One region of the Bradyrhizobium sp. UFLA05-108 genome, then DNA from elsewhere that is predicted to be linked to it. Evidence: riboswitches for the same ligand, from Rfam matches in the RefSeq annotation. Region 1 holds a riboswitch; the other holds the start of a gene.

Region 1 (14,472 bases):
CGATCGACCTTGCGGGCCTGCAGGAGACGGAGCAGCCGCGCGCCGCGCGCGTGCCGATCATCGTCTTTGCCGGCGATCACGGCATCGTCGCCCAGGGCGTCTCCGCCTATCCGCAGGAAGTCACGATCGCGATGATGTCGAATTTCGCCGCCGGCGGCGCTGCGATTTCGGTGCTGGCGCGTGAATTGGGCTCAAGTCTCGAGGTCGTCGATGCCGGCTCGCTGGCACAGTCGGTGGTCGCGGGGATTGTCGCGGACAAGCCGCGCTGCGGCACGCGCGATTTCAGCGTGGAAGCTGCGCTGGAGCCGGCGGAGCTGGTGTTTGCGTTCGAATGCGGACAGCGCGCTGTGACGCGTGCGGCGGCGAAGCAGCCTGATCTCCTCATCCTCGGTGAGATGGGCATCGGCAATACCACGGCGTCGGCGGCGATCGCGGCGAGCCTGCTCGGGGTGAGCGCCGACGAGATCGCCGGTAGCGGCACCGGTGTCGATGCCGCAGGGCGTGCACGCAAGGCGCGCGTGATCGACGCTGCGCTTGCACGGCATGGCCTGACGAAGACGGGCGCGTCTGCGGAGGAGGTCCTGCGCGCAGTCGGCGGCCTCGAAATCGCGGCGATCTGCGGCGCAATCATCGCGGCTGCACAGCGGCGTGTTCCAACCCTGATCGACGGCTTCATCGTGTCGGTTGCTGCGCTGGCGGCCGCGCGCCTCAATCCGTCATGTCAACCGTTCCTGCTGCCGTCGCACCAGTCGGCGGAACTGGGTCATCGCCTGGTGCTTCGCGCGCTCAACGTTCAGCCGCTGGTCAGCCTCGATCTCAGGCTCGGGGAGGGATCGGGCGCCGCGATCGCGCTGCCGCTGGTGCGGCTCGCCTGCGCCCTGCACAATGGCATGGCGACGTTCGCGCAGGCCAATGTTCCGGATCGTCCCTCCTGATAGCACTCAAACGATCGTCTGATTGACCGAGACGACGCGCCAGCCGTTCGCGAGCCGGTCGATGTGGGTGAGCGAGAGTGGCTCGATCGCAAAGCGCAGCGCCGCCTCCGGGGCGAGGTCGAGCGCGATGCACAGCACAGCGCGGATGGTGCCGGAATGGACGACGAGGACCGCCGGTCCTCTTTCGATGCGGTGAAGGCCTTCACGGGTTCTGGCGATCTGATCTTCAAAACTTTCGCCGCCCGGCGGCCTCGCGTGCGCTGGATTGGCCCAGAACTGCGCGTAGGGCTCGCCGCCCGAGGCGGCGAGATCGTCGTGACGTCGTCCGGTCCATTCGCCAAAATCCTGCTCGCTGAACCCGGGCACGAGGATCGGATCGAGCCCGAGCGCGTGTGCCGTGTCGACGGTCCGTCGTGCCGGGCTCGCGTAGCTCGCGGCCCCCTGCGGCAGGCACCGTCGCAACGCGTCCAAACGCGTCCGGTCGCTGAGGTCGGCCTGCGCATCCATGGCGTGGATCGTCCCCGCGACGCCATCGACGACCGCATGTCTCACCAACCAGAGGAAGGTGTTCCCCTCCATTCAGCATCTCCACAGACGTTTGCACCGCTGCGACAAGAATGCCGCGGCCAGCACATTGACTCTCTGTCGCTCCTAATCATAGATGCTCGCGACGGTTTCCCCATCCGGGGATGAAAAGGGAATGCGGTGCGGGGATTTTCCCCAATGCCGTAGCTGCCCCCGCAACTGTAAGCGGAGAATCCTTCGTCACAAGCCACTGGGCTCTCGGTCCCGGGAAGGCGGCGAAGAGGTCACGACCCGCGAGCCAGGAGACCTGCCGTCAGCCGTGGTCACACGCGAAGATGTCGGTCGGGGAGTACAGACATTTGGCTTAGCTGGAGGCGAGAACTGCGCCGAAGGTTGAGACTTGGTTCGCTGTGACGTGCCACTGACGTCATACCGAGGTCCGAACCATGTCTTCCGCCCGCACCGGCTACCCGCGCAAATTCCTGCGCGCGTCCAGCATTCTCACGCCGTTCATCTTCGTCGATATTTCCGCAGCCGTTGCGCAGCAAGTCCGCGAGCAATTGCCGCCGGTCGAGGTCCGCCAGGCCGACCAAAGCCGCAAGCCGGCCAAGCCGGGCGGACGCAATGAGCGAAGCGCCCGGCGCGCGGCGCCGAACAGAACGGCGACCGCCGTGACCTCGCAAAAGCCGGCCGTTCACGCGACGCAGACACCACTCAACACGAATGCAGTGGCTGAAAGCGCTTCGCGTCTCGGCCTCACTGCGCGTGAGGTGCCCGCGACCGTCGAGGTGATCTCGGCCGAGACGATCCGAGAGCAGGGCTACCGGACCGTTTCGGACGTCGCCCAGGGCACGGTCGGCGTGACCGCCGGCGACAATCCGGCGGAGCCTTCGGCCTTCTCGATGCGCGGCTTCACCAACAGTCAGATCAATACTCTCTACAACGGCATCAAGATCGGCCCGCAGAACATGACCTCGCGCATCATGGACACGGCCAATCTGGAAGCGGTGGAGGTTCTGAAGGGGCCGGCCTCGCTGATGTCAGGCGAGGGCGCCAGCGGCGGCGCGGTCAATTTCGTGACCAAGCAGCCGCACACCGGGCCGGTCCAGAACGAGGCATTCTTTTCGTACGACTCGCTGAACTCGTACCGCAGCTATTACGGCTCCGGTGGCAGCACCAATGTGCAGGGTCTCGATTATCGGTTCGACGTCAGCCGGTCCTCGCTCAATGGCTTTGCCGACGACACCAGCACCAAGACGCTCGATGTATCGAGCCAGCTCAACTATCGCGTCTCGGACAATCTCAAGCTCTGGGGCGCGATCGAATACAGGGAGGATCGCTCAAAGGCCTATTGGGGCGTTCCGCTGGTGCCGATCGCCTACAGCGGGTCGCACGCCACAGCCGGCATCGTCTCCGGCAGCTACGTCTCGAACTACAACGGGTCGAATCTCGGCCCCGTCACGATCGACGACCGCACCTTCAACACCAACTACAATGTGCTCGACAATCGCAACGCGGCGCAGGAGGTGTGGCTGCGTGGCGGCTTCGAGCTCAAGCTCGCGCAGGGCCTCACCTTGAAGAGCCAGACCTATGGCTATGGTGCCGAGCGTACGTGGTTCAACAACGAGGTCGAGGCGTTCAACGCCAATTCAAACCTGGTCGATCGCGAGCGCTTCTATGTGGCGCACAGCCAGCGGCTGGTCGGCAACGTCACCGACCTGACCTGGGATGCGAATATCGCAGGTTTTGACAATCGCCTGGTGACGACCTTCGCCGCGAGCGATCTCGATTTCGTCCGGCCGGGCGCGGCGAATTTCCCGCATGATCTCGTCACGCTGGTCGATCCCGCGCGTGGTTACTATGGCCCGCTCACGACGCAGCAGCAGACGGCGCGCATCGACAACGAAGCATTGTCGTTCGAGGACCGGCTGAAGATCACCCGAAGCTTCGCGCTGATCGGCGGCCTGCGCGTCGAGCATATCGGGCTCGACCGCAATTCGACCAACGTCGGCGGTCTTGAGAAGGCGGGCTTCCCGTTCTCGAAGGACTGGGCGCCGGTGACCGGCCGCATCGGCTACACCTGGGAAGCGGTGCCCGGCCTGACCTTCTATAGCCAGTATGCGACCGGCGCCGACGTCTCGGCCAACAACATCTTCCTGCTCGCACCAACGCAGCCGCTCGACCTGACGACCTCGCGCACCTACGAGACCGGCGTCAAGCATCTGTTCTGGGACAATCGGGCAGAATGGTCGTTCTCGGCCTACGACATCCTGCGCAAGAACGTCTATGCAGCCGCCGGCGGCATGCAGCTCAACATTGCCGGGCGACAGGAGTCCAAGGGCGTGGAGCTCGCCGGTGCCGTGCGCGTGACGGACGCCATGCGGCTGTGGGGCAATATCGCCTATGTCGATGCACGCTATGCCGACTACAATTTTGCCGGTGGCTCGTTCTCCGGCAATACGCCGCCAAACGTGCCGCGCATCGTCGCCAATGCCGGCGCATCCTATCGCTTCTTCACACCTTTCCTCACACCTTGGCCGGTGGAGCTCGGCGTCGTCGGACGTCACGTCGGCGATCGCTACAACACCGATGCGAACACCGTGACGCTGAACGCCTACACGATCGCAGACGTCTACGCATTCGTCGACATCCCGAAATCGGTCTTCGCCGCCGTCGAGCAGACGCGTCTGACGTTCCGCGTGCGCAATATCACCGACAAGCGCTATGCGGTCTGGGGCGATCCGTTCTACCCCGATCAGGTTCTGCTGGGCGCGCCGCGCACCTATGAGATCTCCGCCGCGTTCAAGTGGTAAGGTGATGATCGCATGATGGGCGCGACGATCCTGCTGCACCGCTGGCTTGGAATTGCGTTCTGCCTGCTGTTTGCGATGTGGTTCGCAAGCGGAATCGTGATGCACTTCGTTCCGTTTCCTTCATTGAGTGAAGCGGAACGCGTCGAAAGTCTCGCACCACTGGGAAACGTGGCTGCGGGGATTGGGCCGTCGGACGCCGTCGCGGCGAGCGGACTGTCCGACGCTGCGCGCGTGCGGCTGATCCGGCGGAGCGACGGTCCAGTCTACGTCGTCATGGGGCCTTCGCGGTCGCATGCAATCCGCGCAACGGACGGCGCCGACGCCGCCGTGACATCGCCGGACGTTGCACTTGCCATCGCGACCGATCATGCGCCACGGCGCGGGCTTGATGTTGCCCGCGCGTCGGTCGTCGCGCTTGCCGAGTACGATCAATGGAGCGTGCCAAACGGCTTCGATCGGCATCGGCCGCTGTTCCGCGTGGCACTCGCCGACGCTGATGGGACGGAGCTTTACGTATCGTCGGTCACGGGCGAGATCGTCCTGGATACGATGCGGCGCGAGCGCGGATGGAATTTCATCGGCAGCGTCGTGCACTGGATCTATCCGACTGTGCTGAGGCGCAACTGGTCGCTGTGGGACGGGGTCGTCTGGAGCCTCTCGCTGTTCGCATTGATCGCAGCCGTGCTTGGCGCTGCGCTGGGCATCGCGCGGTTCAGGCTTGAAAAAGGGCGAATGCGCTCACCCTATCGCGGCTGGCATGCCCTGCATCACGTCATCGGGCTCTTGGCGACGATCTTCGTGCTGACTTGGATCTTCAGTGGCTGGCTGTCCATGGACCACGGGCGCTTGTTCTCACGCGGGCAGTTGACGCAAGCCGAAGCGAATATCGCCTCTGCGGTGCCCGACTGGTCCGCGCTTGCGACGGTGAACTGGCCGCCCATCTCACCATCGACCCGCGAGGTCGAGTGGTTCGCCTTCAACGGCAGCTTCTACCGGCGCGACCGCGTCGGTCTCGACAGGCAGATCCTGGTCAGGGCAGGGGATTCGAAACCGGACGAGCAACAGCCATTCCTGAATCCTCGCGATATCTCAGGAGTGACCGAGCGTCTTTGGGACGGTTGTGGCGTTCCAGCACCGGTCAGTGCGACCGATGAGTATCCTGCATCGTCTTTGCTGCCGGGTGGACCCGTCTACCGCACGCGATGCGGCGACGTCTGGTTCGACATCGACGGTTCGAACGGCGTAGTGCTGCAAAAGCTGGATTCGTCGCGACGGGTCTATCGTTGGCTCTACAGCGCCCTGCACACGCTGGATTTTCCCATTCTGCTGGCGCATGCGCACGTGCGTAGCGTTCTGATCGTCGGCTTGTGTGCCCTCGGCTTCGTGTTCTCGCTCACCGGCATTGTCATCGGCTGGCGCCGATTGCGTTACACAATCGGCGCCGGGATCTTGCGGCCGTGACAGACCTCACGCGTTCGCGGCTTCGTTGCGGCGTGAGCCGTCGGACAATCCTTCCTCGGCCAGCCACTCGCGCGCCAGATTGACGTCGAGCTGGGAGAGTTGGTGGCCGACCGGCAACACGCGGCTCTCCACGCGCGCGCCAGATGCAGCGAGAGTCCTGGCAAGGCCTCCGACATTGCCGGGAGGGACGATCGGATCGTGCTGGCCGGAAAGCAGCAGCACCGACTTGCCGACAAGATCGGCCTGGGGCGGCCTTGCCAGCGGCGCCATCGCGCGCAGCAGCACGGCACCGCGCAGGGTTTGCGGTCGAAGCAGCAGGATGGCCGCCGCGATGTTGGCGCCGTTGGAATAGCCAAGCGCCACCGGCGCCGCGATGCCGTACTCGTTGCGTGTGGCATCGACGAAGTCGGCAAGGTCATGCGCGCGGCGCACCACGTCGGCCTCGTCGAACACGCCCTCGGCAAGCCGCCGGAAGAAGCGCGGCGCGCCGCCTTCCAGCACCTGTCCGCGCGCCGAGAGCAGCGCACGGTCAGGGGCGGCCATGCGGCCGAGCGGGATCAGGTCGTTCTCGTCGCCGCCCGTGCCGTGCAGGAGCAGCAGCGGCGCAAGATCGCGCCGCGTGCCCTTCTCGAAGCGGTGGATGAAAGAGAGCTGGCTCATCACGCCGCCTCCTCATCGCCCAGCGGGGCCAGCACGCCTTCGATGTCCTTGCGATGTGCCTCCAGGAACGGCGGCAGCTTCAAGGCCTCGCCGAGCGTGGCGAGCGGCTCGTCCACGGCAAAGCCCGGAATGTCGGTGGCGATCTCGAACAGGATGCCGCCGGGCTCGCGGAAGTAGATCGAGCGGAAGTAGTTGCGGTCCTTCTGCTCGGTCGGCTGCATGCCGTGCTCGGTCACGAGCTTACGCGCCATCTCCGCCTCAGTCGCATCGTCAGCGGCACGGAACGCGATATGATGCACGGAGCCGCGACCCATGCGGCCGGGCAGAAAGCCCTTGGCCTCATAGATATCGACGATGCCGCCGGCTGAGTTCGGCGAACGATAGCGGCTGATCGAACCCTCGCCGCCGGCCGCCTCGAAGCCGAGCACATTGGTGAGGATGGCGCCGGTCTTGGCGGCATCATCGAGCAGTAGCGTCACACCGTGAAAGCCGCGCATCGCGTGCTCGGTCGGAACGTCGCCGTTGCTCCAGGCGCGCTCGTTCTCGGCACCGGGGACGCCGACCAAAGCGAGGCTCATGCCGTCGGGGTCGGTGAAGGACAGCACGCTCTCGCCAAACCGCTTCTCCAGCGCCTCATGCGCGACGCCCTTCTCGATGAAGCGATGGGTCCAGTAGCCGATCGAGCGTGCAGGTACGCGGAAAGCGGTTTGCTGGGTTTGGCCGACGCCGCCCCGGCCCGGTGCCGCATGCTCCCAAGGGAAGAAGGTGAGGATGGTGCCGGGGGTGCCGCTCTCGTCGCCATAATAGAGGTGATAGGTGCCGGGATCGTCGAAATTCACGGTCTTCTTGACCAGCCGCAGGCCCAGAAGCTCTCTGTAGAACTTCAGGTTCCTCAGCGGGTTACCGGAAATCGCGGTGACGTGGTGAAGGCCGGCCATAACTTGTCTCCATTGCGTGTGAGCCCTATCGGCTCGTCATGCTGGAAATATCGTTCCGCTCCATTTCAAAGACAATCTGGCGTTTCATGGCATCACTGTCTATGAAATGGCGACAATTGAAACGGTGCCGGAATGGACAAGCTGGCAGGCCTGCGGGCCTTTGCGAAGGTGGTCGAGCTCGGCAGCTTTTCCGAAGCGGGCCGGGCGCTGCGATTGTCGCGATCCGCGGTGAGCAAATATGTCGGCGAACTCGAGGACGAGCTCGGCGTGCAGCTCTTGAACCGCACCACGCGCCGCGTCAGCCCGACCGAAAACGGCCAAGCCTATTTTGAGCGCGTGCTGGGCATCATCGGCGAGCTCGAGGCCGCGGACCATGCCGTCACTCAGTCGCAGGCTACACCGCGCGGATTGCTGCGGGTCAATGCACCGATGTCGTTCGGTACGCTTCGGCTCGGGCCGGCGATTGCCGAGTTCATGCAGCGTTATCCCGAGCTTCGCATCCAGCTCGTGCTGAGCGACGAGAATGTCGATCCGCTCCAGGACGGTCTCGATGTCACCTTGCGCATTGCCGATCTGGAATCCTCGAGCCTGATCGCGCGCAAGATCGCGCCGATCGCCCGTGTGATCTGTGCTTCACCGGATTACTTCAGAAGCCACGGCGTGCCATCGCATCCCAACGATTTGCGCGATCACAACTGCCTCACTTACGGATTCCTCTCCACCGGCAACCAGTGGAAGCTGTCGGGCAAGGACGGCGATCACTGGATCCAGCCGTCCTGGACGCTGTGCGTCAACAATGCCGAGGTGCTGCGCGATGCAGCGGTGGCCGGGCGGGGAATCGCCTTGCTCCCCGTCTTCATCGGCGAGGACGCTTTGCAGACCGGGCGTCTTCGGACCTGTCTCGATGACTATCATGCGCCTCCACTGGCGCTCTACGCGCTTTATCCGCCGACACGCCATCTCGCACTCAAGGTGCGTCTGTTCATCGATTTTCTGGTGGAACGGTTCGAGGGTTGATACGCCGGACGGGTTTCGATGCAACGCAGCAGGGGATGGCTCGTAGCAGAGCCGCGGTCGCGCGCTGACGTTTGCTCAATGACTGCCGAGGTTGCCTGCGCTTGGCGTCTGCCGGAAGGTGCTCCGTCGAGGCGCGTTACACGCCGGCGAGCAGGACGATCGCGGCGATCAGCATCGTAACGCCGAGCGCCGGGAACACGAGTGATATGGTTTCGCTACTCATGCTACTAACTTACTGAATTCGTTTCGCTTCGCTAGCTATACGATGGCATAGCCGAGCGTACTGAATGGTTCAGTCTATGTCACCGGAAGGTCGGGGATGGACGGCCAATGTGCGCTGATCGCCCGCTTCCCTCGTCTTGGGGTGCCCGCTACACTCCTTGGTCGAAGCACGTGTCAAGGTGCGCTTGTGACGGAGCCCAAGGACAAGGATCAACCCGCGACAGTGGTCGTGATCGACGACGATCCGAGCATACGGCAATCGCTTGGCAATCTGCTGCGGTCGGCGGGATTCCGGGTCAGCCTGATGGGTTCGGTCAGCGAGTTTCTGGATGCGGGGCGGCCCGAAGGACCGACCTGCCTCGTGCTGGATGTGCGCCTCCCGGGACAAAGCGGACTCGAGCTGCAGCGCGAGCTCGGCAGCGGCAAGCGGCAGTTGCCGATTATCTTCATCACCGGCCATGCCGACATCCCGATGTCCGTCCAGGCGATGAAGGGCGGCGCAATCGAATTCCTGACGAAGCCATTTCGGGAGCAGGACCTGCTCGACGCGATCCAGCTTGGCCATGCCCGCGACCGCGCCTGGCTCGAGCAGGAGAAGATCAGCGCTGAGCTGAAGGCCCGCTTCGAAACGTTGACGCCGCGGGAGCGCGAGGTCATGGCGCTGGTGGTGAGTGGCCGTCTGAACAAGCAGATCGCGGCGGAGCTTGGCCTCAGCGAGATCACCGTCAAGGTTCATCGCGGCCAGGTGATGCGAAAGATGCATGCGAAGTCACTGCCCGAGTTGTCGCGCATGGCAGACCGGATTCTTCTCGCGCTGGGAAAATCGAACGACAGCGGCAAGGTGGCCTGACGGTCACCGACCCGCTCGAGCCAGAGCGTTGCGAATGGCGCTGAGCAGATCGTCCTCGTTGAACGGCTTGGTGAGCAGGCAATGCACGCCATTCTGCTGTGCGCGAGCCCGGACATGGTCACTCGGGTAGGCGGTTATGATGATCGTGGGGATCGAATTTCCCTGGCTGCGCAGCGTCTGGTGCAGATCAAGTCCGCTCATGTTCGGCATATTGGCGTCGACGACCAAGCAGCCAACCTGATCCATCTTCGCGGAGCGCAGAAACTCCTCCGCAGATGCAAAGACTTCCGCAGAAACACCAATGGAGCGCAGCAGCCCGCGAACCGCGGTACGAACCGAGTTGTCGTCGTCTACGATCGCAACGAGTCGTCCTGCATGAGGTACTTGCACGATCCGTAATCCCGAAAACGGGCAATCGCGAGACGACAATGATGATCCCGCATAAGACCGTTAACGCAAGCTTAGGTCCAACGACCAACCGCGGCGACTATACAGATGTATACTCGGGCGCCGTCGGCTTGCCGGCGATACGCCCGCGCACGCGCCGTCAGGGCGCAAGTCGGGCCAGCGTGCCGGCTTGCGCCGCGGCGACGGCATCGGCTGCATCCTCGGGAAGGAGCAGACGATCGTCGACCATGCGCACGGCTGCGGCCTTGACCGCGGCAACATAAGCATCCGGCGTGGGATAAAGCTCCTCGATCGAGGGGCGGGGGTCGCCGGCCGCAAGACGCTCTGCGCGCGTGCTGGCGAAGGCGAGCGTGCCGCCCATCTGGGTGCACAGCGTTTGTCCGCCATCTGCCCCTGCGATCGCATTCCATCCCGTGTAGGTCGCGCGAGCCGCAGCAAGCAATGGCAGCCGGACGCCAGCCAGCGCGTTGCCATCAGCGCCGGCGCGCGGCAGATAGAGCGGGTATTCTCCGTGTACCTTCGGCAACGGAGCTGCCTGTTCAATTGCCTCCGCGCGCGCATACTGAGCGCGATAGCCAAGGCCCGGGATCGGCACCGGATAGACGTCCCTGGCTGCTGCAAGCGTATTCTGCGCCAGTGTCGGGTAGCGGCTTGCCGGCGGTGCCACGTCCTCGGTGATCCACGCCTGCAAGCCGGTGAGCAGCGCGCGGAAGGCGGGGCCGCCATACACGGGATTGAGAGGCAGGGTGCAGGTCGGCCTGTGTGTAACGACGGCAGTCGCGACATTGCCGTGCGGGCTGCCTGCAACCATGTAGAGCCGCACCTCAGGCGGCGGTTCCAGATTGCGCCCGCGCGTGTCGGTGACGAGCAAGCTCGCTTCGGACCCCCAGAACTCGAACTCGGAATCGATCTGCATGATGCGCGGACAGGTGTTGGTCAGGCTGCAGCGGAGCAATAGTCCGTCGCGCCGTCCAGTGAACGCATCCTCCGTCACGGCATAGGTGAAGGGGAAACGCAGCACGGGATAGAGGCGGTCGAACTCAGGCCCAGGATTGCGACCCGGCTCGGCAAAACGGTCATTGGTGAAGCTGCGCCGCGCGCCGGGAATGATCGGCATCATCGCCTCGAACACGAGACGTCCGGCTTCGTCCTCGTTCATCCCAAAATAAAGCACGTCGCGCAGCACGCGGCCGGACTGCGAGATGCCAAGTCCGATCGCTCGCGAGATGCCGCTCTGGCCGTCGGCCGCGAGCGGATTGGTCGGGCCGCCCTCGCGCCTCAGGAAGGCGGCGACGTCGCGGATTGCGGCGAGACCCATTCCGGTCACTTTCGGGTCGCGCGCCGTGTAGGTCAGCTCGTACAGCGCATCCGAGGTGAAGCCGGCCGGGCGCGTGATCTCGATCGTCTTGTCGTCGATGAAGCTGAGCTTGAGCTCCGGTGGAGTTTGGCGCGGATCGTCGGCGCGAGCATGCACCGACAATTGTGCGCTTGCCCGGTCCGCAACGGGATAGCTCAGTGTCGCGCGATGCGGATTGGTCGTGTCGCCAAAACTCCATTCCTCGCGGACGGGCCCGGTGATGCCCGCGACGACCGGCACCTGGATTCCAAGCATGCCGGCGCCTGTGGGTGCGTCCGCCTGCCAGCCCGCCCAGACCAGCGTGTAGCCCTGCGACAACAGGAAGCCGCGGCCCGCGTCGTCGGCTTGATCGAGACGGATGCTACCCTGGATCGAGCTGTTGTCGAACCAGGCTGATATCAGCCTGCGCCCACGGTTCGGTATTTCGAACAGCAGGATGCCGTTCGGATGCGCAGGGCGGAGGATGACGACGTCGCTGGTGGCCTCGACCTTGCCGTCAGCATTGCGCGGCGCACGGTCGAGATCGGTGATGACGGCGTTGCGGGGATTGGCCGGATCGAGCGCGATGGTGGCGCTCGCGGTTATCTTCTCGACCTGACCGGCGGGCCCGAAGCTGCGGCCTTGCAGGGCGGAGGTGGTGCGATCGAGGACGTTGAACCGTGTGATCTCTGCACTGGCGGGCGTGGAGCAGGCGAGGGCGATCAGCCCGCTCAAGAGAGCGGCGTAGCGTATCATGTCGTGTCTCCTCCCAGAGTCAGGACATGATGAGTAGAGCGTGGCCGGATCGATCTGGCAAGCCGTGCGCGAGCGTCGCGCTCAGAGAGAGCTGCCGCCGCAGATCACGAGTTGCTGCCCGGTGATTGCGCCAGCTTCCGCCGAGAGCAGGAACGCCACGCTGGCGGCGACTTCCTCGGGACGAATGAAGCGGCCGATCGGCGGCAGTTTAGGCGTCACATTGGCGCGCGTCGGGTCGTTCAGCATCGGCGTTTCGGTCGCGGCGGGCGCTACGACGTTCACCGTGATGCCACGAGGCGCGAGCTCAGCCGCCCATGAGCGTGCGAGCGCAACCAGCGCCGCTTTCGTCGCAGCATATTGTCCCCGGCCGGATGCGCCCGATGCGGTCCGGCTGCCGATGAAAACGATGCGCCCGCCCTCGGGTAGACGCGGCGCCAGTGCATTGGCGAGGCGCTCGGCGACATCGACATGCAGCCGCCACATCGCCGCGCCGTCGTCATGGTTGAGCGCGCCGAGTTGGCCGACCCTAAGGACGCCCGCGGCATGAACGAGAGCCGTCGGTGCGATGCCTGCGAGAGCAGGCGCGATGGCATCGACGTTCCCGAGGTCAAGCGACAGGTGATCAAACGCCGGATGGTCGAGAGGTGCGGGGCGGCGGCTGATGCCGGTGACGCGCCAACCATCGCGCAGCAGGCGTTCGACGACCGCGGCGCCGATGCCGGAACTTGCGCCTGTCACAAGTGCGTGGGGCCGCCCGCCCATCGTCCTAGTCCCCGACGGCGTGCGTGACCCATGGCTCCGTCACGCGCACATGCTTGATCGCCCGCCGATGGAAGGTGAAGGCCATGTGAAGCGCGCCGTCGGCGGTCTGCTTGATCGACGGATATGACAGCTCGCGGTTGGTCTGGTCGCGCGAATTATTGGTCATGCAGTAACCGTCGCCAGTCTCGACGTCGCGCTTCGTCCAGCTCCGTCCGCCATCGGCCGAGACGGCGAGCGTCATCGGCGCTCTCGGTGCGCCCCAGAACGCGGTGCGTCCGTGTGTCTTGCCGTCGCCGGCGATCACGGGCGGCAGCTCGTCTTCGATCTCGTCGTAGAGCGACAGACGGCGCTCGGTCGCGGCATTGGCGCTGGAGTCGTTGAAGACGAGCGCGAGATGTCCGTCGGCAAGCCGCGTGAACTGTATCGAGGAGTTATTGTTCGGAAGGATGGTCGCAACCGGCGCCGACCAGGTGCGGCCGTGATCGGTGGATCGGCTCTGATAGATGTTGTCCGCCCAGCGGCTTCGAAACAGTGCGAGCAGCGAGCCGTCGTCAAGACGCTCGATGCACATATGTACGCAGCCGCGGCTTCCTGGCACGTCCACGTCGCGCCAGGTCGCGCCCGCGTCGGAGGAAATCTTCACTGCGCTGGTGTCCTCGTCGCCGTTCCATTTCCGTCCCGGCGTGCTGTGGCAATAGAAGACGGGCAAAAGCCAGTCGCCATTGTCGAGCACCACGATCGGCTGGCGGATGAAGGTGCCGCGACCGCGCTGCTCCGGGAACAGCGTTTCGATCGGGCCCCAGGTCCGGCCGTGGTCGCGCGACAGGCGCCTGCGAACGAAGGCCGTGTCCTGGTTTCCCGCAAGCTGCGCCGTCCAGATCAGCCAGAGCGCGCCATCCGGGGCAGGGAACAGCACCGGATTCTGCTCGGAACGCTTGGAATCGTCGGACAGCTTTTCGGCCGGCGACCATTGCGTCGCGCCGCGGGCAAGACGCGAGAAATAGACCGATATGTCCGACATGCCTTCCTGCGTGCCGCCGAACCAGACGCAGCCAAGGTCGCCATTGGCAAGCGGCATCAGATTGGCCGCGTGGTTCTGCACGCAGGGCGACGGAATGAAGGCGTCGAACCGGTCGGGTTCGCCGGCCGCCTGTCGCACGACGCCGTCGGCGATCTCGATGTCCGCGATCATGCTGAAGTCCTTTCCACAAAAGTACTGGTTTGCGTGGTCGCCGGCGCGGCGCGCTCAGTGGGCGGGCGGCCGAGCACGAGGCGCTCGATCGCCATCACGACCAGGGGCGTCGCCGCTGCGATGTACATGTTGTCGATGCCGAAGGGATTGCCAAGCAGATACCACACCGTCGTCGAGACAGCGGCCCCGATCAGTCCCGTGGTCGCACCGCGGTTGCTGGCAAACAGCGGCAGATAGAAGCCCATCATGGCGACGATGGTGATCGACAGCCTGAGCGCGCGCGTGAAGAACGACAGCTTGAGTATCTCGGGAACGAAGAACACGAACACCAGCGGTACGATGCCGATCACGACCGAGAATACGCGCGTCATCTTCAACTCGCGCTCCGGCGTCGGCTTCCAGTAGGGGACATAGAAGTCGCGCACCACGAGCGAGGCGATCGCGAGCGCGACCGTGCAGACGCTGACGAAGATCGAGGCGACCAGCGAAGTCGTCACGAAGGCGGAGGCCAGAGGCGGCATCTTCTCCAGGAATACCGGCAGCGCGTAGAGGCTGTTCATGTCGGGGTAGAGGAATTTTGCCGCAACGCCGATCAGG
Region 2 (14,472 bases), on a different contig from region 1:
CACCCAGGCGACAACATTCCACCGATCCTGGCAGTGGCCCAGAACTGCGGCCTCGACGGCGCCGCGCTGATCCGGGGCCTTGCGACCGGCTATGAGATCCAGGTCAATCTGGTGAAGGGCATCTGCCTGCACGAGCACAAGATCGACCACATCGCCCATCTCGGCCCGTCGGCCGCCGCCGGCATCGGCACCGCGCTGGGCCTGCCAATCGAGACGATCTATCAGGCCGTACAGCAGGCACTGCATGTCACCACCACTACGCGCCAGTCGCGCAAGGGCGAAATCTCGAGCTGGAAAGCCTACGCACCGGCCTTTGCCGGCAAGATGGCGATCGAGGCGGTCGACCGCGTCATGCGCGGCGAAGGCGCGCCCTCGCCCGCCTGGGAGGGCGAAGATGGATTTATCGCGTGGCTGCTGTCAGGTCCGAAAGCACAATACGTCGTCCCCTTGCCAGAGAAGGGCGAGCCGAAGCGGGCCATTCTCGATACCTACACCAAGGAACATTCGGCGGAGTATCAGAGCCAGACCCTGATCGATCTGGCGCGCCGGATGGGCCCGAAGATCGGTGATCCCACCAAGATCGAAAGCATCGTGATCCACACCAGCCATCACACTCATTACGTGATCGGCACCGGCGCCAACGATCCGCAGAAGATGGACCCGAAGACCAGCCGCGAGACGCTCGACCATTCCATCTTGTACATCTTCGCGGTCGCGCTCGAAGACGGCGGCTGGCATCACCAGAAGTCCTACGCCCCGGAGCGAGCGGCGCGTCCCGAGACCGTCGCACTGTGGCACAAGATCTCGACGGTTGAAGATCCCGCCTGGACACAGCGCTATCACAGCCACGATCCCAAGCAGAAGGCGTTCGGCGGCCGCGTCGTCGTCACGCTCAAGGGCGGCTCCATCGTCAGCGACGAGCTTGCTGTGGCGGATGCGCACCCGCTCGGCGCGCGCCCGTTCGCGCGGCCGCAATATGTCGCAAAATTCCGCAGCCTCGCCGACGGCGTCATCGCACCGGCCGAGCAGGATCGCTTGCTCGGCCTGGTCGAGGGCCTGCCCGAGCTGAAGGCCAGCGATCTCATCGGGCTCACCTTCACCGTCGAATCATCGCAGCTCGGCGCTAAGGGATCGACCGGCATCTTCGATTGGTCGGGCCGCTAAGGCTAACTCAGCGCTTTCGTAAATCAAGGGATTGGCATCATGACGAACGAAGTGTCTTCAAAGCCGGCGCCCAAGAAGTCGGTTGCGCTGTCCGGCATCGTTGCCGGCAACACCGCGCTCTGCACCGTCGGCCGCACCGGCAACGATCTGCACTATCGCGGCTATGACATCCTCGATGTCGCAGAGACCTGCGAATTCGAGGAGATCGCCCATCTGCTCGTGCACGGCAGCCTGCCGACGCCGGCTGAGCTTGCCGCCTACAAGGCCAAGCTGAAGGGCCTGCGCGGCTTGCCGAACGTCGTGAAGGCTGCCCTGGAGGCCCTCCCCGCCGCGGCGCATCCGATGGACGTCATGCGCAGCGGCGTTTCAACGCTCGGCTGCGTGCTGCCGGAAGCACACGACCACAACCATCCTGGCGCCCGCGACATCGCCGATCGCCTGATGGCTTCGCTCGGCTCGATGCTGCTGTACTGGCATCATTTTTCCCAGAACGGCCGACGCATCAACGTCGAGACCGACGACGACACTATCGGCGGACACTTCCTTCATCTCCTCCACAGCCGTAAGCAGTCGGACTCGCATGTCCGCGCCATGCACACCTCGCTCAACCTCTACGCCGAGCACGAGTTCAACGCCTCGACCTTCACGGCTCGCTCGATCGCCGGCACGGGCGCCGACATGTACTCGGCGATCACAGGCGCGATCGGCGCGTTGCGCGGGCCGAAGCACGGCGGCGCCAACGAAGTCGCCTTCGAGGTGCAGAAGCGTTATGGTGACGTCGATGAGGCCGACGCCGACATCCGCCGCCGGATCGCCGCCAAGGAAGTCGTGATCGGGTTTGGCCACCCCGTCTATACGATCGCCGACCCCCGCAACAAGGTGATCAAGGAAGTCGCGCGCCGCCTGTCGCGCGAGGCCGGCTCGATGAAGATGTTCGAGATCGCCGACCGGATCGAAGCCGTGATGGCGGAGACTAAAAAAATGTTCGCCAATCTCGACTGGTTCAGCGCGGTGTCCTATCACATGATGGACGTGCCGACCGCGATGTTCACGCCGCTGTTCGTGATCGCCCGCACGTCGGGATGGGCTGCCCACATCATCGAGCAGCGTATCGACAACAAGATCATCCGTCCGTCAGCCAATTACGTCGGTCCGGAGAATCTGACTTTCGTGCCGCTCGAACAGCGCAGCGGATTGCGCTCGTCGGTCCGCGCCGCCTGAGGAACTGCCAGATGCCCTATCTCGTTGCCGCCGATCTGCCGCAAGAGCCTGCCGGGCTCCGCTTCCGCGCGTTCCTGAAGCAGCCGGGCATTCTGAAGCTTCCTGGCGCGCATAACGGCATGGCGGCGCTCCAGGCCAAAGCGGCCGGCTTCGAGGCGCTGTATCTCTCGGGTGCCGCGATGACAGCATCGATGGGCCTGCCCGATCTCGGGATCATCACCGTTGATGAAGTTGCCTTCTTCATCCGCCAGATCGTCCGCGCGTCGGGCCTGCCCCTTCTCGTCGATGCGGACACCGGCTACGGCGAGGCACTCAACGTCATGCATGCCACGCGCGTGTTCGAGGATGCCGGCGCAGCTGCGCTTCATCTCGAAGACCAGAGCTTGCCGAAGAAATGCGGTCATTTGAACGACAAGAAAATTGCCGATGCACATGATATGGCAGCCAAAGTGGCAGCCGCGTCAAAAGCTCGTCGCAATCTCGTGATCATCGCCAGGACCGATGCGGCCTCAAGCGAAGGCCTCGATGGCGCCGTTGCCCGTGCCAAACTCTATATGGAGGCGGGTGCCGACGCGATCTTCCCCGAAGCGCTTAACACTGCCGAGATGTTCCGCGCCTTTGCCGAGCGTATGCCTGGCGTACCCCTGCTCGCCAATATGACCGAATTCGGAAAGACCCCGTTCTTCACAGCCGCCGAGTTCGAGGCGATGGGCTACGCGATGGTGATCTGGCCGGTGTCTTCGTTGCGCGTGGCGAACAAAGCGCAGGCAGAACTTTATGCTGCGATTTCGCGCGATGGTGGCACGCATAAGCTCGTCGACCGCATGCAGACGCGTGCGGAGCTCTACGCCACGATTGGACTGCACGACTACGAGGCACTGGATTCATCGATCGTAAGAACGGTCGTTCCGGCCGGTATGCCACAGCGCAAGTGAACGGCGAGAGGTTGACGGCACCCCATCGATGCAGATAATCGAAAACGTCGAGGTTCTCCGGGTCCCGCTTGATCTGGAGCTAAGAGGGAAGCCGGTGCGCTCCCGGTCCGTTCGGACTGAAGCAATGCCGGCGCTGCCCCCGCAACTGTAAGCGGCGAGCTCGCATCCAATCGTGTCACTGAAGCGAAAGCTTCGGGAAGGCCCGGGTGCAGGCGACGACCCGCGAGCCAGGAGACCTGCCCCGACAACATAATCGTCCACGGGCGGGGTGTCCCGGTGGTACGCCAAGCAGCTGCCGCATCCGCGGCTGCCTGCCAGCGTCCGCCATGGCCTTTTGCCCCCACCAAAATGGGGTTAAAGCTATGACTTCTCTTTCACTACCAGTCGCAACGCTCGGCACGCCCCGTATTGGGCCACGCCGCGAACTCAAGCTCGCACTCGAAGGTTTGTGGGCCGGCAAGATCAGCGAGCAGCAACTTCTCGAAACCGCAGCCGGGCTCCGTGCTGCCAACTGGGCACGCCAGAAATCGCTCGGCGCAACCATCATCCCGTCGAACGATTTCTCGCTTTACGACCAGGTGCTCGATACCAGCGTCATGGTTGGCGCCATCCCCGATGCCTACGGCTGGAAGGGCGGCCTGGTCTCGCTCAAGACCTATTTCGCGATGGCACGCGGATCACAGGGCGACGCACACGACGCGAGTTGCGGTCACGCCCATCATGGACATGGTGCAACAGCGCAGGAAATGACCAAGTGGTTCGACACCAACTACCACTACATGGTTCCGGAATTTCACAAGGGCCAGACCTTCAAGCTCTCCTCGCGCAAGGTGATCCAGGAGTACGATGAAGCCAAGGCGCTCGGCTATCAGACCCGTCCGGTGCTGGTCGGTCCCGTCACCTTCCTGAAGCTCGGCAAAAGCCATGACGCGGCGGTCGATCCGATCTCGCTGCTCGATGGCCTGCTGCCCGTCTATGTCGACGTTCTCCAGGAGCTCGCCAAGCGCGGCGCTGAATGGGTCCAGATCGACGAGCCTTGCCTGGTGCTCGATCTCAATGAGATCGAGCGGAACGCACTCCAGCGCGCCTATGCGCGCTTCGCCAAGGACGTGCCCAACGTCAAGATCATGCTCGCCACCTATTTCGGCGCGATCGGCGACAACCTTGCAACCGCTCTGGCGCTCCCGGTAGCCGGGCTGCACGTCGACCTGATCCGCGCGCCGCAGCAGCTGAGCCAGGTCGAATCCGGCGCCCGCGCCGACCTCGTGATCTCGCTCGGTGTCATCGACGGCCGTAACGTCTGGCGCTCCAGCCTGTCGGCGCTGATCGACCGCTACAAGCCGATCATTGCCAGGCTCGGCGCCGGCCGCGTGCAGATCGCGCCGTCCTGTTCGCTGCTGCATACGCCGATCGATCTCGAGCTTGAGACCGGCCTCGATCCCGACGTCAAGAGCTGGCTTGCCTTCTCGGTGCAGAAGATCGCCGAGCTGTCCACGCTAGCGAGGGCCCTCGCAGGCGATGACAGCGTCGCCGATGCCCTCGCCGCTTCGGACAAGGCCGCGAAAGCCCGCCAGATCTCACCCAAGATCCACGACGCGGCGGTCGCCAAACGCATGGCGGCGATCGACGACGCCATGCGCCGTCGTACCAGCGCTTTTGCGAGCCGCGTGGAGATCCAACGCAAGCGCTTTGGCCTTCCGGCCTTCCCGACGACGACGATCGGCTCGTTCCCGCAGACCGCGGACGTGCGCAATGCCCGCGCCGCGCATGCCAAGGGCAAGCTGACCGACGCGCAGTACGAGCAGTTCCTCAAGGAGGAAACCGCCCGCACGGTGCGCTGGCAGGAGGAGATCGGGCTCGACGTGCTCGTCCATGGCGAGTTCGAACGCAACGACATGGTGCAGTATTTTGGCGAGCAGCTCTCCGGCTTCGTCTTCACCCAGTATGGCTGGGTGCAGTCCTACGGCTCCCGCTACGTCCGCCCGCCGATCCTGTTCGGCGATGTCTCGCGGCCAAAACCAATGACGGTCGACTGGTGGCGCTATTCGCAGTCGCTGACGAAGAAGCCGATGAAGGCGATGCTCACCGGGCCGGTGACGATCCTGAACTGGTCATTCGTGCGCGACGATCTTCCGCGGAGCGACACCTGCCGCCAGATCGCGCTCGCGATCCGCGACGAGGTCACCGACCTCGAAAAGGCCGGCGCAACCATGATCCAGATCGACGAAGCCGCGCTTCGCGAGGGCCTGCCGCTGCGTCACTCCGAATGGAAGACCTATCTCGACTGGGCCGTGGAGAGTTTCCGCATCTGCTCGACCGGCGTTGCCGATGCCACGCAGATCCACACCCACATGTGCTATTCGGAGTTCAACGCCATCATCGACGCGATTGCGGCCATGGACGCCGACGTCATCTCGATCGAGACGTCGCGGTCGAAGATGGAACTACTGGATGCTTTCACCAGCTTCAAATATCCGAACGACATCGGCCCGGGCGTCTACGATATCCACTCGCCGCGCGTCCCCGAGACCAGCGAGATGCGGGATCTCATCACGCTGGCCCGGAAGCGACTGTCGGACTCGCAGCTCTGGATCAATCCCGATTGCGGCCTGAAGACCCGCAAATGGGAAGAAGTTCGACCTGCACTCGTCAACATGGTCGCCGCCGCACGCGAATTGCGCAAGGCGTCTTGATGCCGACGTAGCCTTACCTCCCGTTCCTGCACGGAGACTGCCGATGCGCTTCTGGATCAAATGCACCCGTTTTGGCGGCGGCAAGCCCTATCACGTCAATTTCTCGTTAATCGGCGGGATGTGGCGCGATGGCGACAAGACGATGCTGGAGTTCGTCGGCAGTGGGGAGCAGCGGATCGAGGTTCGGGAGACTCCCGAAGAGATCCTCGCCATCCACCTCGGTACATCGGAGGTGTCCGCTTCGTGAATCCGGTAACGAACCCTGCCGGCATCGGCGCAAGTCCGGTGTCTGCCGACCTTCGGAAGATCGGCTCGCACCCGATCACTGGTACCCCCTGGCGTGGTCGCATGAGGTGAATCGCGGATCTGCCTTTGCTTCCTCGTTTGCGGGCGAGCCCATCGTCATTGTTCGCGCCGACAATGGCGATCTGTTTGCGCTGGAAGATCGCTGCGCCCACCGGTGGGTTCCGCTGTCGAAGGGCGTTGTCAGGAATGGCCACCTGCACTGCTGCTATCACGGCAGGAGCTACGACTCCTCGGGTCGCTGCGGGTCGCTGCGTCGACGTTCCCTATCTCGGCAAGGGCTTCCCAACGGCGTGCGCGCCTATCCGTGCTGCGAGCTGGATGGCGTCGTGCTGGTATGGCCGGGCCACCTGCCGCCAAGCCGCTGCCCACGACGCTTAGCGCCGCCGCGGATCGCGCCTACAAGACGCGACGGTTCGGACGGGTCGTCAATTGCCATTACACTTTCATGCACGAGAACCTGATGGACATGAACCATCCTGCACCGACGAACCACCGGAAAGGTCGGCCCTCGCTATCTCGGAGCGATCCGGTCAGGGTCTCGCGACGCAGCAAGTTTAATCCCGCCCCGCCTCCATGATCGCGCGCGCCAGCCGGGCCGGATCGGAGAAGCACAATTCGTGGCTGCCCGGCACCTGAACCAGTCGGAATAGCCCGAGCTTCTCCGACAACCGCGGATGCCAGGGATAGCCGTGCGGCAGCGCGGTATCCTCGGTGCAGTTGATGTAGGACTTCGCCAGCTGCATCTCGGCCGGGTTGGTCTTCAGCACGATCTTGTCGCTGAACGTCTTGAGGGGATGCGGATTGAGGATGTCGTAGGCACGCTGCGCCAGCTCCAGGTCAGCATCGTTGATGAACGCCTCGCGCCAGATCGGGAATGGCAGCACCACCGAGCCGTCGCCGCGCTCGGCGGCGATCGCCTCGAACAGGCCGAGATAGTGTGGCGGCACCAGGTCGTTGAGCGACTCGCCGTTGTTGGGGACGAAGGCATTCCAATAGATCAGCCGGCGGATCCGCTCCGGCACGAGGTCAGCGACCCCCGTGATGACCATGCCGCCATAGGAGTGGCCGAGCAGGATCACATCCTTCAGATTGTTCTCGACGAGATAATCGGCGATGGACTGGATCGCCTCCTTGAGTCCCGTGGTCTTGGCATCGCCCACCCGGTTGCCCTTGATCGTGGGCGTATGAACGGTGTGACCGGCGGCACGAATGGGGGCGGCGACGGGCTCGAGCTCGGCTCCGGTGTGCCAGGCACCGTGGACGAGGACGTAGGTCGACATATTGTAGCTCCTGCGCAAGGACGAGTTAGATCGGCGCGGCAGTCAGCGGATTCGGAAAAAGGTATTTGTCGCAAAAATATCAGGTATCCGCTTCTCGTTTACTTCGATCGTATGACGACTCATCTGTTCTCCCACAAAACTTTTGCCGTCGCGGGTCTCCCCTGGTCCGGAGCAATCAAAGGGACAAAAACGAAATCGCTACCGACCGAATGACGGCAAGCGCGCCCCGCAGAAGCCGCCAGCCTGCTACGGGAATCTGGTCAAGTCAAGGATACGCTGACCATGCGTACACGAGCGAAGACGCAACGGGCGCAAAAAATGCGTTTCGCAAAGATAAATAATGAGACGATACGCCGGAAAGGTACTTTGTATGTGCCATTCAATTTTCTTGGTACGGTGGATGACCCGATGGAGTTTGTTTACACGAGTCTGCCAAGCGCCATTTGATCTCGCCCTGTCGCTCTTTTCGACCACCGAGCGGCAACAGTAGCACGTCTCAGATACTACGATCTTTGCCGTATCCAGGTTCCGTTCATTATGTTCGCCTAGACTGCTCTAACGGTTTCCAGACTTTCGCTGTCGATCCGACCTTTCTGGGAATTCGCATATACGCCTGTGGTTCGCTTGAACCACGCAGGTATCATGACGTCTGCCACTTCCTCCATTTCCAAAAGAGCGATTCTGAAGGACATTAGGATGGGAGGCGTTGCTCAGCCGGAGGGAAGGCCGTGGCTGTGCAATTGCCGAGTTCAGTCGCCTCTCCAAACCCTTGGCGGGCGGCAACGTCATCCGGAACAGCGTTGGGGTCGCATCCATGTGGCGCGTGTCAATCGCGGATCAGACGCGATGTCACTCCAAAATGCCGCCAACCGTAGTTTCTTCGATCAGCCCAGCGCTTTGCGCTCGCCAACTCAGTTGCGGATTCCGCTAGCCGATGCCCTCGAGCATAGATGGCCAACCATGTTCCCGCAGTCGCGCTGCACGTCTGTCATGATAATCTTTGCAGCTTTCAGGAACCATCTTCCGTCCCGACAGCTCGTTCTGTTCTCCGGTGAACGCTAGGCCGCGATTGGGGATTTCAATGGCGGTTCTGCCCTCCTCGAATTCAGCGTTAACTCGACATCTCATCGAGACGCCGCAAACTGCATTGCGCGGCCTTCCGGAACTACAGCATTGGAAATGTACGTTGTTGGCGGCCAGTCGGGTTCGGCAAAATCAAAACCGATTTCAATCGTTTCCCCGTTGCTTTGGACCACGCGCGCCAACGCATCCATCACGGCAGCGGTTGCCAAGTGAGAGTCTAAATTGCTGTAGGTTCTTCTGCCGTCGATCCAGTCCTGAAACAATGCCGATTCAGCCGCATAAGAGAAGGAATTTCCATATGGATGCGTTATGCGCTCTTCGGTTAGGAAATCTTGGGTTCCAGCAACGAGCGCATTCGATCGTGATGTCACTATCCCAATGTTCTTCCCTCGCAAGTCTGATTGGCTTTTCCTTGAGGAGATAGGAATTTTCACAACATGTCCGTTGATGGAAAAGAGTGTCCCTAAACAGACGCCAACATCTGTGCAGTGTAGTCGACCGTTGACGTTGTATGGCACCTCCGGGAACGTTCCCCATGACCGCATCCCCGGCGTCGTCTGTTCAAGAGCAATAGTTCCTAGACATAATGTTACCTGGGTGCGGCGAAAACAGAGTGCCAACGATGCGACGACATCGGTCTCTCCATAGTGGATTCCTGGATCAAAGCTCGCCATATGCTCACGGTAGTTATCCAGCTTATTCATTATGCCAAGAGGCAGCCGTTTCGCCTGATCTCTCGGAAACGCTGAGAAGCCACTGATGCGCAAACACAGTTCATCGTCCGCATACATCCGACGGCTCATTTGCAAGAGGCGGGTTACAAGATCAACATAGTGATAGGCGCCGTGCATCAGCATGCCGTAGCCATACTTGTACGGGTGGTCTTCCCTGAGTGCGTATTCATAGGGAAGATTCCACACGCCGGATGCTGTTTTGAAGTTGATCGAAGTGATCGGAACGTTCAGCCTTTCCATCATCACCGCGAGTTGGGAACGAATCCGCTTTTCGTATATCTCGTGGTGACGATCCAGTACGATCAGACTGTGCTGGCCCTTACCGCCTTTTGCCCAGGCGAGTAGATTCTTTGTGCGCTGATAGATCGAGCCGCCGTCGAATACACCGTCGCGCATCGGCACCAATAAAGGCTTGGTCGTTAGCGTATCGTATCCCACTGACATGCAATGCCGCAAATAGCTCTCATGCGCCTGAGGTTCTGTTGCGATGACAACCTTCAGAGTTTCGATACCTTCATTGGCACGATCCTTAAGGAACGGAGCGACATGGCTTAAGGTCGCATCGGGACCGCCATGCAAATCCGGATCGGGGACGAACATCGTATGCATTGGCTGCGCCGGCAACCCAGCCAGTCTACGCAGGACGGCATCACGTTGCGATTGAAGGTCAATGACTGAATATCCGGCGATAGCTCCGGATTGCATGGCGGCTCGAATGCATCGCGAGTACTTGTAGCCAGAAACGGGACCAAATCCCACAATTACAAGGTGATTTGACATTGAATAGGGTCTGCCGAACCGACGAAAGGATGATCCGCTCACATCATTTACGAACGCATCACAACAAACGAGAAGAACTGCTGGTAGCGTCATTGTCCAGCTGCCAGGAATAGCAGCTTGTGTGCGCCTCTTGGCTCGGTCCAGGATGGGTACCGAACGTCACATCTCGGATTTGAGCTGGAATGCCGATGATGATGGGCACACACACATCCATCCCCTCACGACCTGAACTGGCGCCGCCTTGCCCAAGGCACGGCGTCACGATAGCCGTCGCCTGTTACAATGCTGGCTCCTACTTGGCAGAATGCGTCGCATCCGTTCTTCGTCAGCCAATCCGAATACCGCATGAATTGATTATCGTAAACGATGGCAGTAACGATCCAACAACACTGCGAATACTCGCTAGCTTCAACACCAACAAAGCTATCCGTCTCATACATCACGATCGAAATAAGGGACTGCCCGCGGCTCGAAACTCCGGTCTATTTGCCGCCCGGTATGCTTATGCAACCTTCGTCGATGCGGATGACTGCCTGAACGAAAACGAAACTGCTCTGAAGAAGGGAGCGTACCTGGACCGCGCCGTGAACGCATTGAGCTCCGACCCCAGGCTCGCCTTCACACATTGCGCAACTCTCATGATTGGCGATTGCAGGGGGTTTACCAGCTCCGCCTATCCCCTCACTGAGGAGCTAGTGGCAGCTAAGCATCACGTGCCGGCGTCAATCGTTTATCGAACGGAGGACGCCGTCGCACTCGGTGGCTATAATCCCAAAATTGTCAAATGGACTGATTGGAGCTTCGGCGCCTCGCTGCTTTCTCATCGAATAACAAAGGGATTGGATAACAAAATCGCCTACTTCTCGACTCCGTATTATCTGTACCGCGCCTATGTGGATCCACAGAGGGTTTCCCAACGGAGCGTATCGGAACTGGAGATGATTCGAGCGACCATCGAGAACTTCCGACCGCTATTCGACAAATACTACCCAAACCTGGACGACAATGAGAGGGTTCGGCGCATCTTCGCCGCGAAGCCGACCTTACTTGAATGCGTCGCGCACATGGCGAAATCAGACTTGGCTCGAGCGAGGCAATTCATCCGTGAACGCGAGCTCGATCGTCTGACTGGCGACCGCAGTATCGCACTTGCCCCATAGCCGCTTGCGGCACTGACGCTGTGGTTTCAGCACCGCACTTTGCCTTGCCGAACGGCCATCATGCCGCTCTATTCGGTCCTGGCGAAACTCCCGATACCGCTGAGCGGCGCCCAACGACCGACGGCTGATATGCTCCGTTTGCCGTCCCTGTCGGCAGCTCCTTGATCAGCGCCTCGCGGTTCATAGTTAGATCTGCTATGTACAAGTGGGTCGGAATGAGAGATGACGCTCGCACGTTAACGATGGACTATCAACGTTCATGAAGCCTTCGGGTGCCAGACTTGGCCTCCTAACATATTTATTTATCTCCTTCATACTTGTCGGAGCCGGCATTGTCATTCCGGCCTGGGTCGCGTTCCATTATGGTGGCACCGGGTTTGTTGGACTGGTCCTTATCTTCACCAACGGCTCAACATTCGCATTAGCGCCCATCGCTGGCCATATCGTGGACAAGCACGACAAGCGAGCTGTCGCAACCGCCGGACAAGCGCTGCGTGCCATTGGATTCATGGGTTTCTCCCTACCCGAGTTGCTTCCCCATGGAGTCGCTTCGTCCGCCATCTTGATCGCTTCGGGCGCCATCGGAGGCTTCGGGTTCTCGCTACAGATGGGCGCCATCAGTGCGCTAACGCAAATGACCGTTGCCGCACATGACAGAGCGCGAGTGTCATTTCAGATATCGCTCGCAAAGCAGACTGGGATTGCAGCCGGCACCGGCCTTGCAGGGTTATCGATTGATAAATTCGGCTCGTCTACAACCGCCATGTTGCTGGCGGTGCTGGCGTTAGTCGCTGTTTCCTGCTTAAGCTTTATGCGCCTTTCAGCGTTGCGCTCTTCTACGACTGGAAACACGATTGGATTTTTCGGAGCCTCTTGGCGGGCGCTGAGGTATCTTCGCCAAGACGCAGGTGCGCTCAATGCGACGATCGCCGTTGGCTTGGCATTCTCAATTATCCAGACGACCAATCTTTTGCTGCCCGGGTTCGTGGTACATGAACTCAAAGGCAGCACCAGTCTTTTTGGGACCTTGGAGATGATCGCAGCAGCAGCGGGATTCGCGGCCGTTGCCGGCTCAGCACATCACTCTTTGGCTGATAAACTAAGCGTAGCCGTTATCCCCTTGCTGGTTACAGCCGGACTGTCCCTCATCCTGTTCTCGTTTACAAATCAGAGAATGATAGCAGTTGCCGTTTACGCTTTGGCTGGGGTTCTCTGGAGTCTTTCTCGCGCGGCAGCAGATGCCGCGTTACTGACTTTCGTAGAGACAGCGTTCATTGGTCGAGTGCAGGCCCTGACGACATTGATTACGGCCGTCGTCGGTCTTGTCGTCTATAGTGTGCCAACGATATTCGCGGCCTTTAGTGAAGCGCAGCTGTACGCCCTTTTCGGCAGCGTAATCGCGGCTGTCGCTACTGGCCTATACCTTTTCAGACCGTCACATCGTCCAAGCTCTTTATCGGAAGAGGAAGTCCGAGAAGAGGGCGAGCCCGAAGGTCCAAAACAAGTCCGAAAATTTCCGGTGCGTTGATCATGGACCCCGTGCCGGGCCAACGGCCCAGTCGCGCGAGAACTCACAATCTGATGAAGCCCAAGCTGATCAGATACGGCTTGTGTATCAAGTGAACATGCGCTAGTCGGAAAACATGAGTATTCACACGCCAATCCGCGGAATCGTAGGCCGTCCTCTGTTGAGGACGTGATCCGCCGCTGAACGTCGGCGCCATCCGATCCTCACTTTGTGGATGGATCGGCATTCTCCATCCGCGTTAACGATGGAGAAAATCATGCTTGAAAAAGTTTTCGATCCAAAGAGCGCTGAGCCACGGCTGTACGCCGCTTGGGAAGCTTCGGGCGCCTTCGCGCCGACCAATGAACCGGGAGCAGCGCCGTTCTCGATCATCATGCCGCCACCGAACGTTACCGGTTCTCTGCATATTGGCCATGCGCTGAATAGCACTTTGCAAGACGTATTGATCCGCTTCGAGCGTATGCGTGGCAAAGCAGCGCTCTGGCTACCGGGCACAGACCACGCCGGCATCGCCACGCAAATGGTGGTCGAACGCCAGCTCGCACAGGAGGGGAACATCAACCGCCGCGAGATGGGCCGAGAGGACTTCCTCGCTGAGGTCTGGAAATGGAAAGCCGCCTCCGGCGGCAAGATCGTTGAGCAATTGCGCAGGTTAGGCGCTTCCTGCGACTGGAGCCGGGAGCGCTTCAGCCTCGACGAGGGCCTCTCGCGCGCGGTGCGCAAAGTGTTCGTCACCCTCCATAAGGAAGGCCTGATTTACCGCGACAAACGCCTGGTGAATTGGGACCCTCAGTTCCAAACCGCAATCTCGGACCTGGAGGTCGAGCAGCGTGAGATGGAGGGCCACATCTGGCATCTCGCCTATCCACTGGCGGATGGCTCCGGCGAGATCGTTGTAAGCACAACGCGTCCCGAAACTATGCTAGGTGACGCAGCCGTCGCTGTTCACCCGGATGATGAGCGTCACAAGCATCTCGTGGGAAAAGAGGTCATTCTACCGATCGTCGGCAAGCTGATTCCGATCGTGGCCGACGAACATGCGGATTCCGAGAAGGGCTCCGGAGCGGTGAAGATCACACCTGCCCACGATTTCGACGATTTTCAGGTGGCCAAGCGCCATAGCCTGCCGATGATCAATATCCTAGACGAGTATGCGCGCGTTAACGAAAACGCTCCACAGGCCTACCGCGGGCTAGATCGCTTTACCGCACGCGCGAAAGTGATCGAGGAGTGTGACGCCCTCGGTCTGCTGCGAGGCACCGAGAAAATCCGCCATGCGGTCCCCCATGGAGATCGCTCGGGCGTGGTGGTCGAGCCTTTTTTGACTGACCAATGGTTCGTGAACACCCAGTTGCTAGCGCAGCCGGCGATCAAGGCGGTTGTTGATGGCGACACAGTGTTCGCTCCTAGGCACTGGGAAAAAACCTACTTCGAATGGATGCGGAACATACAGCCTTGGACCATCTCGCGTCAGCTCTGGTGGGGTCATCGCATTCCGGCTTGGTTCGGCCCGGACGGCACAATCTTCGTCGAGGAGTCCGAAGAGGAAGCCAGGCTTCAGGCCAGCGCGCACTATGGCCGCGATGAG

The links. Region 1 has a riboswitch for cobalamin ahead of SO140_RS01955 (TonB-dependent receptor domain-containing protein). Riboswitches for the same ligand answer to the same signal wherever they lie in the genome.
Region 2: linked by a shared signal. The riboswitch ahead of metE (5-methyltetrahydropteroyltriglutamate--homocysteine S-methyltransferase) and the one ahead of SO140_RS01955 (TonB-dependent receptor domain-containing protein) in region 1 are both predicted to bind cobalamin.

The regions. Positions count from the first base shown of each region.
Region 1 covers NZ_JBANAZ010000002.1:147,513-161,984, forward strand. Annotated here, with positions in the region: gene cobT (nicotinate-nucleotide--dimethylbenzimidazole phosphoribosyltransferase) at 1-935, shown strand, start outside; gene SO140_RS01950 (histidine phosphatase family protein) at 942-1,514, opposite strand; cobalamin riboswitch at 1,590-1,789, shown strand; gene SO140_RS01955 (TonB-dependent receptor domain-containing protein) at 1,907-4,273, shown strand; gene SO140_RS01960 (PepSY domain-containing protein) at 4,286-5,734, shown strand; gene SO140_RS01965 (alpha/beta hydrolase) at 5,741-6,394, opposite strand; gene SO140_RS01970 (ring-cleaving dioxygenase) at 6,394-7,332, opposite strand; gene SO140_RS01975 (LysR family transcriptional regulator) at 7,465-8,349, shown strand; gene SO140_RS01980 (response regulator transcription factor) at 8,759-9,421, shown strand; gene SO140_RS01985 (response regulator transcription factor) at 9,425-9,850, opposite strand; gene SO140_RS01990 (alpha/beta hydrolase domain-containing protein) at 9,969-11,921, opposite strand; gene SO140_RS01995 (SDR family NAD(P)-dependent oxidoreductase) at 12,003-12,683, opposite strand; gene SO140_RS02000 (sialidase family protein) at 12,688-13,875, opposite strand; gene SO140_RS02005 (sodium:solute symporter family protein) at 13,872-14,472, opposite strand, start outside.
Region 2 covers NZ_JBANAZ010000062.1:1,960-16,431, reverse strand. Annotated here, with positions in the region: gene SO140_RS34130 (MmgE/PrpD family protein) at 1-1,164, shown strand, start outside; gene prpC (bifunctional 2-methylcitrate synthase/citrate synthase) at 1,204-2,385, shown strand; gene prpB (methylisocitrate lyase) at 2,397-3,320, shown strand; cobalamin riboswitch at 3,354-3,578, shown strand; gene metE (5-methyltetrahydropteroyltriglutamate--homocysteine S-methyltransferase) at 3,683-6,013, shown strand; gene SO140_RS34110 (hypothetical protein) at 6,057-6,260, shown strand; gene SO140_RS34105 (Rieske 2Fe-2S domain-containing protein) at 6,175-6,780, shown strand; gene SO140_RS34100 (alpha/beta hydrolase) at 6,874-7,599, opposite strand; gene SO140_RS34095 (hypothetical protein) at 8,724-10,121, opposite strand; gene SO140_RS34090 (glycosyltransferase family 2 protein) at 10,379-11,356, shown strand; gene SO140_RS34085 (MFS transporter) at 11,616-12,884, shown strand; gene SO140_RS34080 (valine--tRNA ligase) at 13,141-14,472, shown strand, end outside.